DNA from 3 places in the Methylophilus sp. E2MeOHC9 genome. Region 3 is predicted to be linked to each of the others. Evidence: predicted binding sites of a transcription regulator. Region 3 holds the regulator's gene; each other region holds the start of a gene.
The links. The regulator sigma-54, encoded in region 3, starts transcription at its own class of promoters, with help from an activator protein. The targets are predictions, from matches to a motif close to TGGCACNNTTCCTGCT.
Positions count from the first base shown of each region.

Region 1: a site for sigma-54 is predicted at 2,018-2,033, ahead of ACSSVF_RS04440 (circularly permuted type 2 ATP-grasp protein). Genes of this name have one in related genera too.
Region 2: a site for sigma-54 is predicted at 2,022-2,037, ahead of ACSSVF_RS06470 (type II secretion system protein). Genes of this name have one in related genera too.

Region 1 covers NZ_CP196024.1:922,810-926,092, forward strand. The annotation lists gene ACSSVF_RS04435 (alpha-E domain-containing protein) at 1-487, opposite strand, end outside; gene ACSSVF_RS04440 (circularly permuted type 2 ATP-grasp protein) at 481-1,974, opposite strand; gene ACSSVF_RS04445 (hypothetical protein) at 2,199-2,717, opposite strand; gene ACSSVF_RS04450 (YicC/YloC family endoribonuclease) at 2,826-3,283, opposite strand, start outside.
Region 2 covers NZ_CP196024.1:1,344,299-1,347,581, reverse strand. The annotation lists gene ACSSVF_RS06485 (prepilin-type N-terminal cleavage/methylation domain-containing protein) at 1-391, opposite strand, end outside; gene ACSSVF_RS06480 (type IV pilus modification PilV family protein) at 408-1,031, opposite strand; gene ACSSVF_RS06475 (pilus assembly FimT family protein) at 1,064-1,519, opposite strand; gene ACSSVF_RS06470 (type II secretion system protein) at 1,529-1,948, opposite strand; gene ACSSVF_RS06465 (type II secretion system F family protein) at 2,184-3,283, opposite strand, start outside.
Region 3 covers NZ_CP196024.1:650,860-654,142, reverse strand. The annotation lists gene tyrS (tyrosine--tRNA ligase) at 1-1,104, shown strand, start outside; gene ACSSVF_RS03195 (RNA polymerase factor sigma-54) at 1,180-2,733, opposite strand; gene lptB (LPS export ABC transporter ATP-binding protein) at 2,740-3,283, opposite strand, start outside.

The sequences.
Region 1 (3,283 bases), 270 kb from region 3:
GGACAAAACTGAACGCTTCATCACGCAGCATGGTGCCAAAGCAGACACCGCGGAACAAGTGCGAGCGGCTTTTTACCCATTCACAAAATTCGTTGAGGCCAGACTGAGTCAAATCCTGCTTGATATATTGGTCAAACTCCAGCCACAGCGTGTTCATGTTTTCCCAGGTTTCCACTGTCATGGCGACTCGCACCGCACGCGCATTTTCGCGGGCATTACGCAAAGAGCTGTAAATGCTGGAGGGGTTATTGCTGTCCATCACCAGGTGTTGAATAACATGGGCGGCATTGAGGTCATCGTAAGTGCTGTCATAAATATCGCGGACCCCGGCGATTTCCAGCACGCTATCCCATAACGCCTCTTCGTTGCTGGCGTCAGTAGGCAGCAGCGACATGCTGTAAGTCACCTCCAGCACCCGCGCCACGTTTTCGGCACGCTCGATATAACGCGCCATCCAATATAAATGTTCTGCGGTTCGACTTAACATATCACGGCCTCTTGACGCTGGAGTTGGGCAGCCATTTGCGACTGCGTTTGTTCTATACATACATCATCACGTTCCAGCACCCAGGTATCCTTGGTGCCGCCGCCCTGTGACGAGTTGACTACCAGTGAACCCTCCTTGAGGGCCACGCGGGATAATCCACCCGGTACCACGCTGACGGTTTTGCCAGAAAGTACAAACGGGCGCAGATCGACATGCCGCGGCGCAATGCCTTGGTCGACCAGAGTCGGGCAGGTGGAAAGCGCCAGTGTCGGCTGCGCAATGTAGTTCGCCGGCCTGGAAACAATGCGTAACCTGAATTCTTCGATTTCCTGTTTGCTGGCGGTCGGGCCAACCAGCATGCCGTAACCGCCTGAGCCTTGCACTTCCTTGACGACCAGCTCGGGCAGATGATCCAGCACATAGGCCAGATCATCTTCCTTGCTGAGTTGATACGTAGGCACGTTCTGCAGGATGGGAGACTCACCCAGGTAGAATTTGATCATCTCCGGCACATAGATATATGTCGCCTTGTCATCGGCGACGCCGGTGCCCACGGCGTTAGCCAACGTGACGCCACCATTGCGGTAGACAGAGAGTAGACCCGGTACGCCCAACATGGAATCAGGCTTGAAAACCAGAGGGTCTATGTAGTCGTCGTCGATGCGGCGGTAAATCACGTCCACCCTTTGCGGGCCTTGCGTGGTGCGCATATAAACGGCGTTATTGCGGACAAACAAATCCTGGCCTTCCACCAGCTCTATGCCCATTTGCTGGGCGAGGAAGGCATGTTCAAAGTAAGCGCTGTTATAAGCACCTGGTGAAAGCAGTACCACGGTCGGGTCAGTGACCCCGGTTTGCGCGACTGAGCGCAGATTGTTGAGCAGCACATGCGGGTAATGCTCGACTGGCGCGATCGGGTATTTCTTGAACAGGTCAGGGAACAGCCGCATCATCATTTTGCGGTCTTCCAGCATGTACGACACGCCGGAAGGCGTGCGCAAATTATCTTCCAGCACATAAAACTGAGACTCGCTGGTGCGCACCAGGTCTATCCCGGCCACATGTGCATAAACCTGGTTGGGCACATCTACGCCCACCATTTCCGGGCGATATTGCGAATTGGTTAAAATGCTGTGCGGCACAATGCCCGCCTTGATTATTTCCTGGTCATGGTAAATATCATGCAGGAACATATTCAAGGCGCGCACGCGTTGTACTGCGCCTTTGGATAAATGCGCCCACTCACTGGCGGAAATCATGCGTGGGATCACATCAAACGGGATCAGGCGCTCGGCGCCATCTTCTTCCCCATACACGTTAAAAGTAATCCCCACGCGGCGGAACAATACCTCTGCTTCAGCCCGTTTGGCCGCCAGTTGCTGGGTAGGTACATTCGTCAACCAGCGGTCATATGCCTGATAGATGCCACGTACATTGCCCCCATACCCCTGCATTTCATCAAAAAACTGTTTGGCCGTTTGCGTCATGGTCCTTGACCTTTGCATTGCTTATAGAAATCAATTACATAAGAGCAAGCCGTGTGCCAGACATTATTTCTTAATTAAATCAGTGGCTTAAAATGTAGGCAGCAAGATATGAAAAACAAAACGCACCATTTAGGTGCGTTTTGTTGTGCTGAATAGGGTGCAAACTCAGAAACCAGGACTCATTAAAGTAAGCTGCCTGGCATTGAATACCGAAAGAATGGGGGTTATTTGTAACTCACAGATGTTGCAAATTTATCCAGCAACTGCAGATCACTTTCCTTGGGGTTAGAAACCGCTACATGCAGGTTCGCCCATCGGCCACGGTAAGCAAACAGATAATGCACATGTTTTTGTTTGATGGCAGCGTCCTGAAAGGTGTTTTCAAAATCGTAGCTCAGTTTGCAATATTGGCTATTGCAGCTTTTGGCGACTGTGGCCGGATTGATCAAAGGGTCTTTGCTGGCTTTAGGCCAAAAACAATTCAGTACCGCTTCGTGCGACTCACCGCCAGTGCATGAAGGGGTATCAACATTCAGCGTCACGGCAAAATTATTTGCGTTAGCAGAATACATATAGTGATCATTAGAATCTGCCTCCCTCACAGGCCGCAGCTTGGGCGCATCAAACGTGATGCCCCAGTCCTGGTCGGGGATCGGTAAAGTGGTTATTTCAGCGAAGGATGGGAGCGAGAATAAGCTGGCGAGTACCAGGCAGTAGCGAACAACATAGCGGGACAGAGGCATATTTCTAAACCCTATGAGTATATTGAAGTAAATTGACTATAGCATCATACATTCAATAAACGGTGACATCCGCATGGCTGCGGCGTCACATTTTGCATCGTTGTGGCGTTATTCAATATTCTGGATCTGCTCACGCATCTGTTCGATCAGCACCTTGAGCTGCATGGAAACCTGTGTGGTTTCGATCGCCACCGATTTTGAACCCAGGGTATTGGCTTCGCGGTTCATTTCCTGCATCAGGAAATCCAGTTTTTTACCGACAGGGCCGCCTGCAGTCAGGATGCGGTCCATTTCCGTAATGTGTGAGTTCAAGCGCGCGAGCTCTTCATCTACATCGGTGCGTTGTGCATAGAGCACGATTTCCTGACGCACGCGGTCATCGTCTGCCTGCATCGCTTCACGCAGTTTGGTGGTCAGTTTTTCCTGATATTGCTGGATTGCCTGCGGCAGCAGCGGTTTCACAATGGCGATTTGCTCGCGTACGCCTTGCAGGCGGTCCAGCAATACCTGCTTGAGTTTTTCGCCTTCGCGCTGACGCGCCGCAATCAATTCATCAATCGCTTGTG
Region 2 (3,283 bases), 690 kb from region 3:
AAGCATCAGCACCATCAATCCCCAAGTTATAAATAACCATCTGATCGCCAGCACCCACTGGGACCATGTCACCAAGCACGGTGAAGGTGTATGGAGGCGGATTGCCAGTTAAAAAATCCAATGAGTCCTGTTTATAACGCCCTCCGGCTTTGATCGGAACAAATTCAACATATAACCCGTTTGACGAAACCCACACGCTATTAGGTAATGCGTTTCTGATATCGCGTGACATACGCCGTAAAGACACATCTGCGCGATCGGCTAACTCATAATAAGCCTCTGAGTTCACATAGGCTAATACCGAATTTTTAATAAAGGTAACCGAGATACCGCCTAAAATCGCAACAACGACGATGACAACCACCAGCTCAACGAGCGTAAAACCAGTCATCTGCGCTCGTAATGACTTAAACTTTGGGCGCATAACGTACCTTGAAGCCAGTCAGTTGTATCGTAGTATTAACAGGACCTTTCACAGTCACCACAATCTGCAACACTGCATCTGCAGGCAGTCCAATAAATGCCCCAGTACCGCCAGCCTGCGCAATCGCCACAGAAGCTACATATGCATTTAAACCCGTAAGAGCCGCTGAGCTACCGATACGACAAATACCAGAGCAGCCACCGCCAGGCATGGTAAATCCACCATAATCAGCCACATTATCAAACGGGTTGGTTGCACTGTAGCGACTTTCAAGTGAAGGTGTCGGGCCATTTAAACTGGCATTCTGTGGATTGGTGCAATCTCCATAACCATTAGCGGTAGAAGCATTTGCATCATCGGGGTCGCAGAAAGTGAATGGCATTTGCTGGATTTCTTGCATGAGTGATTCACCAATCGCCAGCGCTTGTTTGCGTACCAGAGGGTTAGCGGAGTGGCCACTCATCCATGCCAAAGCACCGAGAACGCCAGCAATAGCAGTCGTGACAATCACAATAAATACCACCAACTCCACTAAAGTAAAACCTTTGGCGGGCTGTCGATAAAAGCGAGATCGCTTTTTAATATTATTTTTGTCTGTATTGGTCATTGCATCATCTCGCCTGCCAACCAGATGGCATATTAGTGGATATAACCGGTATTTGCCTCAACCAGGATGTTCACTACCTGAGCAAAATTTTTTCTATTACTTACTTTATACTTCGCCAACTCATCCGGTACGGCCCGCCCCAAAGAGTCAAATCCAAGACTGGCATTAGATGGCACAACCTCAACATTTTTTGAAACGCTAAAAATATACGCGCCGCCAGTTTCTGGATTGATCACCGCCTGATTGCAGCTAACATCGAAACATAGACTCACCTTACCTGGCAAAGGGCTGGCAGTATGTATCGCATACACGATCTTTCGCTGAGCGATGGCAGTTTTTTGTGCATACCGGATGGTAGAAGCAAGTAAACCCGCGTCACCGCGGGTTTCGAAGATATCTCCATTCGCAAACCTGGGGGCAGCTACCGCCGCCAGTATCCCCATTATTGAGATCACGACCACTAACTCAACAAGGGTAAAGCCCTTCATTGTAAAACCTTATGGGCAATTTGCAGTAACTGCTGCCAAACCAGTAGCAGGCGTGTAAGTCACGACACAAGTTCCTTTGGTATATGTTCCGGCTCCAGCGTTAAATGTAAAACCAGCCCTATCCTGAATCGCCGCATCAATGCCAGCAGCACTCGAAACAGGCCAGCCTTCGCCAGTAGTTCCCGCAGCATTCACAGTAACATCGATATTATCCATTTTTACGGTTGTGCCCGAAGCACCGCCAGCCACCCAAGCAGCCTTAGCCAAACTTGCAGCTGATGAGACGGCACCAGCCAACCCTTGTGCAGCCGCTTTTTGCGCACTTGATTGCACATTGATAAATCGTGGCAAGGCCGTTGCCGCCAAGATTCCCAACACTGCAATTACCACAACCAATTCAACCAATGTAAAGCCAGCCTGTTTATTCATTGCAAAGACTCCTATCAAAATTTCCTGCCTTTATTCGCACAGTGACAGGTAAAAACTGCGTTAGTTAGTAAAAAGCAAATAGTGTGCCAGACAATTTTGGTCCTATTTGCTGAATCGTATCATTACAACTATTAATGCGACAATATTTTATGTTATCGGCTAAATACAACAATCTTTAATGGTTAATTTATTATAAGTAAAAACTTTACCTGCAAGCATCCTGGATTGTTACCGCTTAAGTACCCTTAAGCATGGTTGAACTCATATCCCATATCGGCAAAAACACGCCTAATGCTAGAATCAAGACTAAAACACCCAGGAAAATAATCATAATTGGTTCGATTTGAGCGCCTAGCGTTTTAACGTCGTACTCAACATCTGCCTGATACATATCAGCAATTTCCTGCATCAAATCATCTAGCGAACCAGACTCTTCGCCCACTGCTATCATTTGCAATACCAGAGGGTTAAACACACCTGTCTGCGTAGCCGTTCTTAAAATAGTTTCTCCACGTTCAATCCCCGAGGACATACCAAGAATTTTGATCGCTATGTAATCATTTTCAACCGTCTGCGAAACCAAGCGCAATGCCGAAAGAATCGGCAATCCACTTCGAGTGGATAATGCAAAGCTGCGTGCAAACCTTGCCATAGTCCCTTTAAAAATAATTTTCCCGGCAATAGGAATGCGCATCTTTACCCTATCCCATTGTGAACGGCCATTAGATGTACTGATATAAGATTTAAACACCCACCAAGCACCCACAACCATTGCGATCAGCACAAACCAATAATTACGCATAAAATTGGAAAACCCAATTAACATCTTTGTAATTAAGGGTAAATCAGCATTCATAGTGGCGAATACTTTTTCAAATTGGGGGATCACCATAATGTTAATCACCACAATTGCAATCGCCATCGCAATCATCACGAACATAGGGTAACGCAAAGCAGACTTAATTTGGCCACGCATGAATCGCTCAAATTCAATATGCTCAGCCAAACGGAGAAAAATATTATCGAGATTACCCGTTGTTTCACCAACTCGAATCATGCTTATATAAAAACCGTCAAATACTTTAGGGTGCTCAGCCATGGCTGCAGATAGCTCCCGCCCTGAATCAAGACTAACGCGCAACTGCCCTACAACCTTTGCTAATTGCAGATTACCTACCGAGCTCTGAATGCCGCTTAAAGCCCGCATAATTGGAATGCCGGCTTTAAGTAATGTATACAACTGGCGACTAAATAGCATTACATCAAGACTCTCAATCTTTTCCTCGAAAAGATTAAAGCTAACTGAAACTGCAGACTTTTGTTTAATTTCAAGCG
Region 3 (3,283 bases):
GGCAAGCCATTACGCATCAAGGCCGGATTTGACCCTACCGCACCCGATTTACATCTGGGGCATACCGTGCTGATCAACAAATTGCGCCAGTTGCAGGACCTGGGCCACCAGATACTGTTCCTGATCGGCGACTTCACCGGCATGATAGGTGACCCGACCGGTAAAAGTACCACCCGCCCGCCTTTGACGGTTGAGCAGGTGAAGATCAATGCCGATACCTATGCCGAGCAGGTATTCAAGATACTGGATCCGGCCAAGACAGAAATCGTATTTAACTCCAAATGGTTAAGCGAACTGGGTGCGGCAGGCATGATCAAGCTGGCGGCCAGCCACACGGTGGCACGCATGCTGGAACGCGATGATTTTTCAAAACGTTTTAAAGGCAACCAACCGATTGCCATCCATGAATTCCTGTATCCGCTGTTGCAGGGCTACGACTCTGTTGCCTTGCAATCAGACATTGAACTCGGCGGCACCGACCAGAAATTTAACCTGCTGATGGGGCGCGAGCTACAGAAACAGGCTGGCCAGGCACAGCAGTGCGTGCTGATGATGCCATTGCTGGAAGGCCTGGACGGCGTTAATAAAATGTCCAAATCGCTGGGCAACTATATCGGTATCAGCGAAGCGCCTGAGAGCATTTTTGCCAAGATTATGTCGATCTCAGATGCGCTCATGTGGCGCTATATCGATTTGCTGTCTTTCGCCTCGCTGGAAATCATTGCTGAATGGAAAGCCAGCATCGCCAATGGTGAAAACCCACGCAATATCAAAGTAGGCTTTGCGCAGGAGATCGTGGCCCGTTTTCATGGTCAGGCAGCGGCTGAAAAAGCGTTGCAGGATTTCCAGACGCGTGCCAAAGGCGGTATACCGGATGATGTGCCTGAAATTGAAGTGACGATAGCAGGTGACAGTATTGGTATCAGCCAGTTATTAAAACAGGCTGGCCTGGTAGAAAGCACCAGTGAAGCGATGCGTGCCATCCAGCAGGGTGGCGTGAAACTTGATAGCGTCAAGGTCGAGGACAAGAACCTGCAATTGGCAAAAAGCGTGGTTGTTGCCCAGGTGGGTAAGCGAAAATTTGCCAGGATCACGATTCAATAATCGTCGTCATTGTAAAAAAAAGGCCGCTTGCATAGCGGCCTTTTTAATTTTCAAAAATCAGACAAGCTTGAAAAGCTAAAGTGATTTGCGCAAATTCGCTGGCGGAATACTCAATGATTCACGGTATTTGGCAATCGTCCGCCGCGCCACCACAATGCCTTGTTGTGCCAGTGTGTCTGTGATCTGGTTATCAGAAAGCGGTTTTTTCTCATTCTCTTCCGCCACCATTTGCTTGATCAGTGCACGAATGGCTGTTGCCGAGCAGGAACCACCCGCATCAGTCGCGACTGAGCTGCCAAAGAAGTATTTGAGTTCATAAACACCTCTTGGAGTGAGCATATACTTGTGCGTAGTGACGCGGGAAACGGTACTTTCATGCAAATCCAGCTCTTCAGCGATTTCACGTAATACCAGTGGGCGCATCGCGATGTCGCCGTGCTCAAAGAAGTTACGCTGCCTGTCTACAATCGCCTGTGACACACGCAAAATGGTCGAGAAACGTTGCTGGATGTTCTTGATCATCCACTTGGCTTCCTGCATCTGGCTTTGCAGGTATTGGCCTGAGCTTTCACGGTTGCGCTTGAGGATATCTGCGTACATCTGGTTGATGCGCAATTTCGGGATCACACCATCATTCAGGGTAGCGACCCAGATCCCTTTGATCTTTTTCACCACCACATCATGCTGGATAAAATGATCATGGCTAAAGTTGGAAAACTCGCTGCCTGGTCTGGGGTTTTGCTGGCGTATCAGTTGCTGCGCGCCTTTGAGTGAGGCTTCATCGCAACTGAGTTGTTTGCGCAGTTTGATAAAATCTTTATTGGCCAGTAGTGCCAGATGGTCTTTGACCAGGGCGATGGCGATTTTCAGGTAGGGCGTGCTGGCTGGTAGGGCATACAGTTGCAGCAGCAGGCATTCACGCAAATCGCGGGCGCCTATGCCTATCGGGTCAAGATTCTGGATCAGCTTGAGTGCCGTTTCCAGTTCCAGCAAATCGACTTCCAGTTCCAGCGGCAGGTTCTCCACCACTTCCTGCAAATCCTGCTCCAGGTAGCCGTCGTCATTAATACTGTCTAGCAGCAGTTTGACCAGGCTCATATCGCGGTGCGACAGGTGCGCCAGTTGTATCTGGTCTATCAGGTGGTCACGCAGGCTGATGTTGCTGGCATCCTGGCGCGAAAAATCACCATCTTCATCATCATTGTTATTGCGACCTGCTTCATCCCAGTTGCTGGTACTGCCAAATTCGCCGTAGTCGTCTTCAAATTCCGGCGGGGTGAATTCTTCATTCAGGTTGGGCAACTCGCCTTCATTGCCGCTCAGGTCTTCGCGCAACTCTTCACGCAAAGTGTCGGCTGGCGAAGGGATATCCTGCTGCTGCATGGCGACATCAAAAGAACTAGCATCTTCGACTTCAGCCTGCGCTGCTAACGGGGCGTCGGGCGTATTGTCTTCAAACTCGCCTTCTTCATTATTGTCGGCCATCTCGAGCAAGGGGTTTTCCTGCAAAATGGCTTCCAGCTCCTGGCTAAGCTCCAGCGTCGACAGTTGCAACAGGCGGATAGACTGCTGCAACTGCGGCGTCAGTGCCAGGTTTTGCGACATGCGTAATTGCAGGTTTTGCTTCATAACGAATTACAGCCTAAAGTTTTTGCCCAGATATACTTCACGCACACCTTCATTCTGAATGATTTCATCGGGAGTGCCGGCTGCAAATACTGCGCCTTCATTCACGATGTAGGCGCGGTCACAGATATCCAGCGTTTCGCGAACGTTGTGGTCTGTAATCAGGATGCCGATATTCTGGCTGCTCAAATAACGGATAATTTTCTGGATCTCGATCACTGCAATCGGGTCGATCCCGGCAAACGGTTCATCCAGCAAAATAAATTTAGGGTCAGTGGCCAGGCAACGGGCGATTTCTACCCGGCGACGCTCACCACCGGACAAGCTGACTGCCTGGCTGTTGCGGATGTGCTGGATATGCAACTGATCGAGCAGTGACTCCAGCTTGGCTTCGCGTTCTTCGGCCGTATAAGGGCGGGTTTCCAGAATAGACAGGATATTATCGGTCACTGTCATTTTTCGGAAAATCGAGGCTTCCTGCGGCAGGTAAGCCAGGCCCATGCGTGCACGTTCATGCATAGGCGCGTGGCTGACATCGGTGCCATTCAAAGTA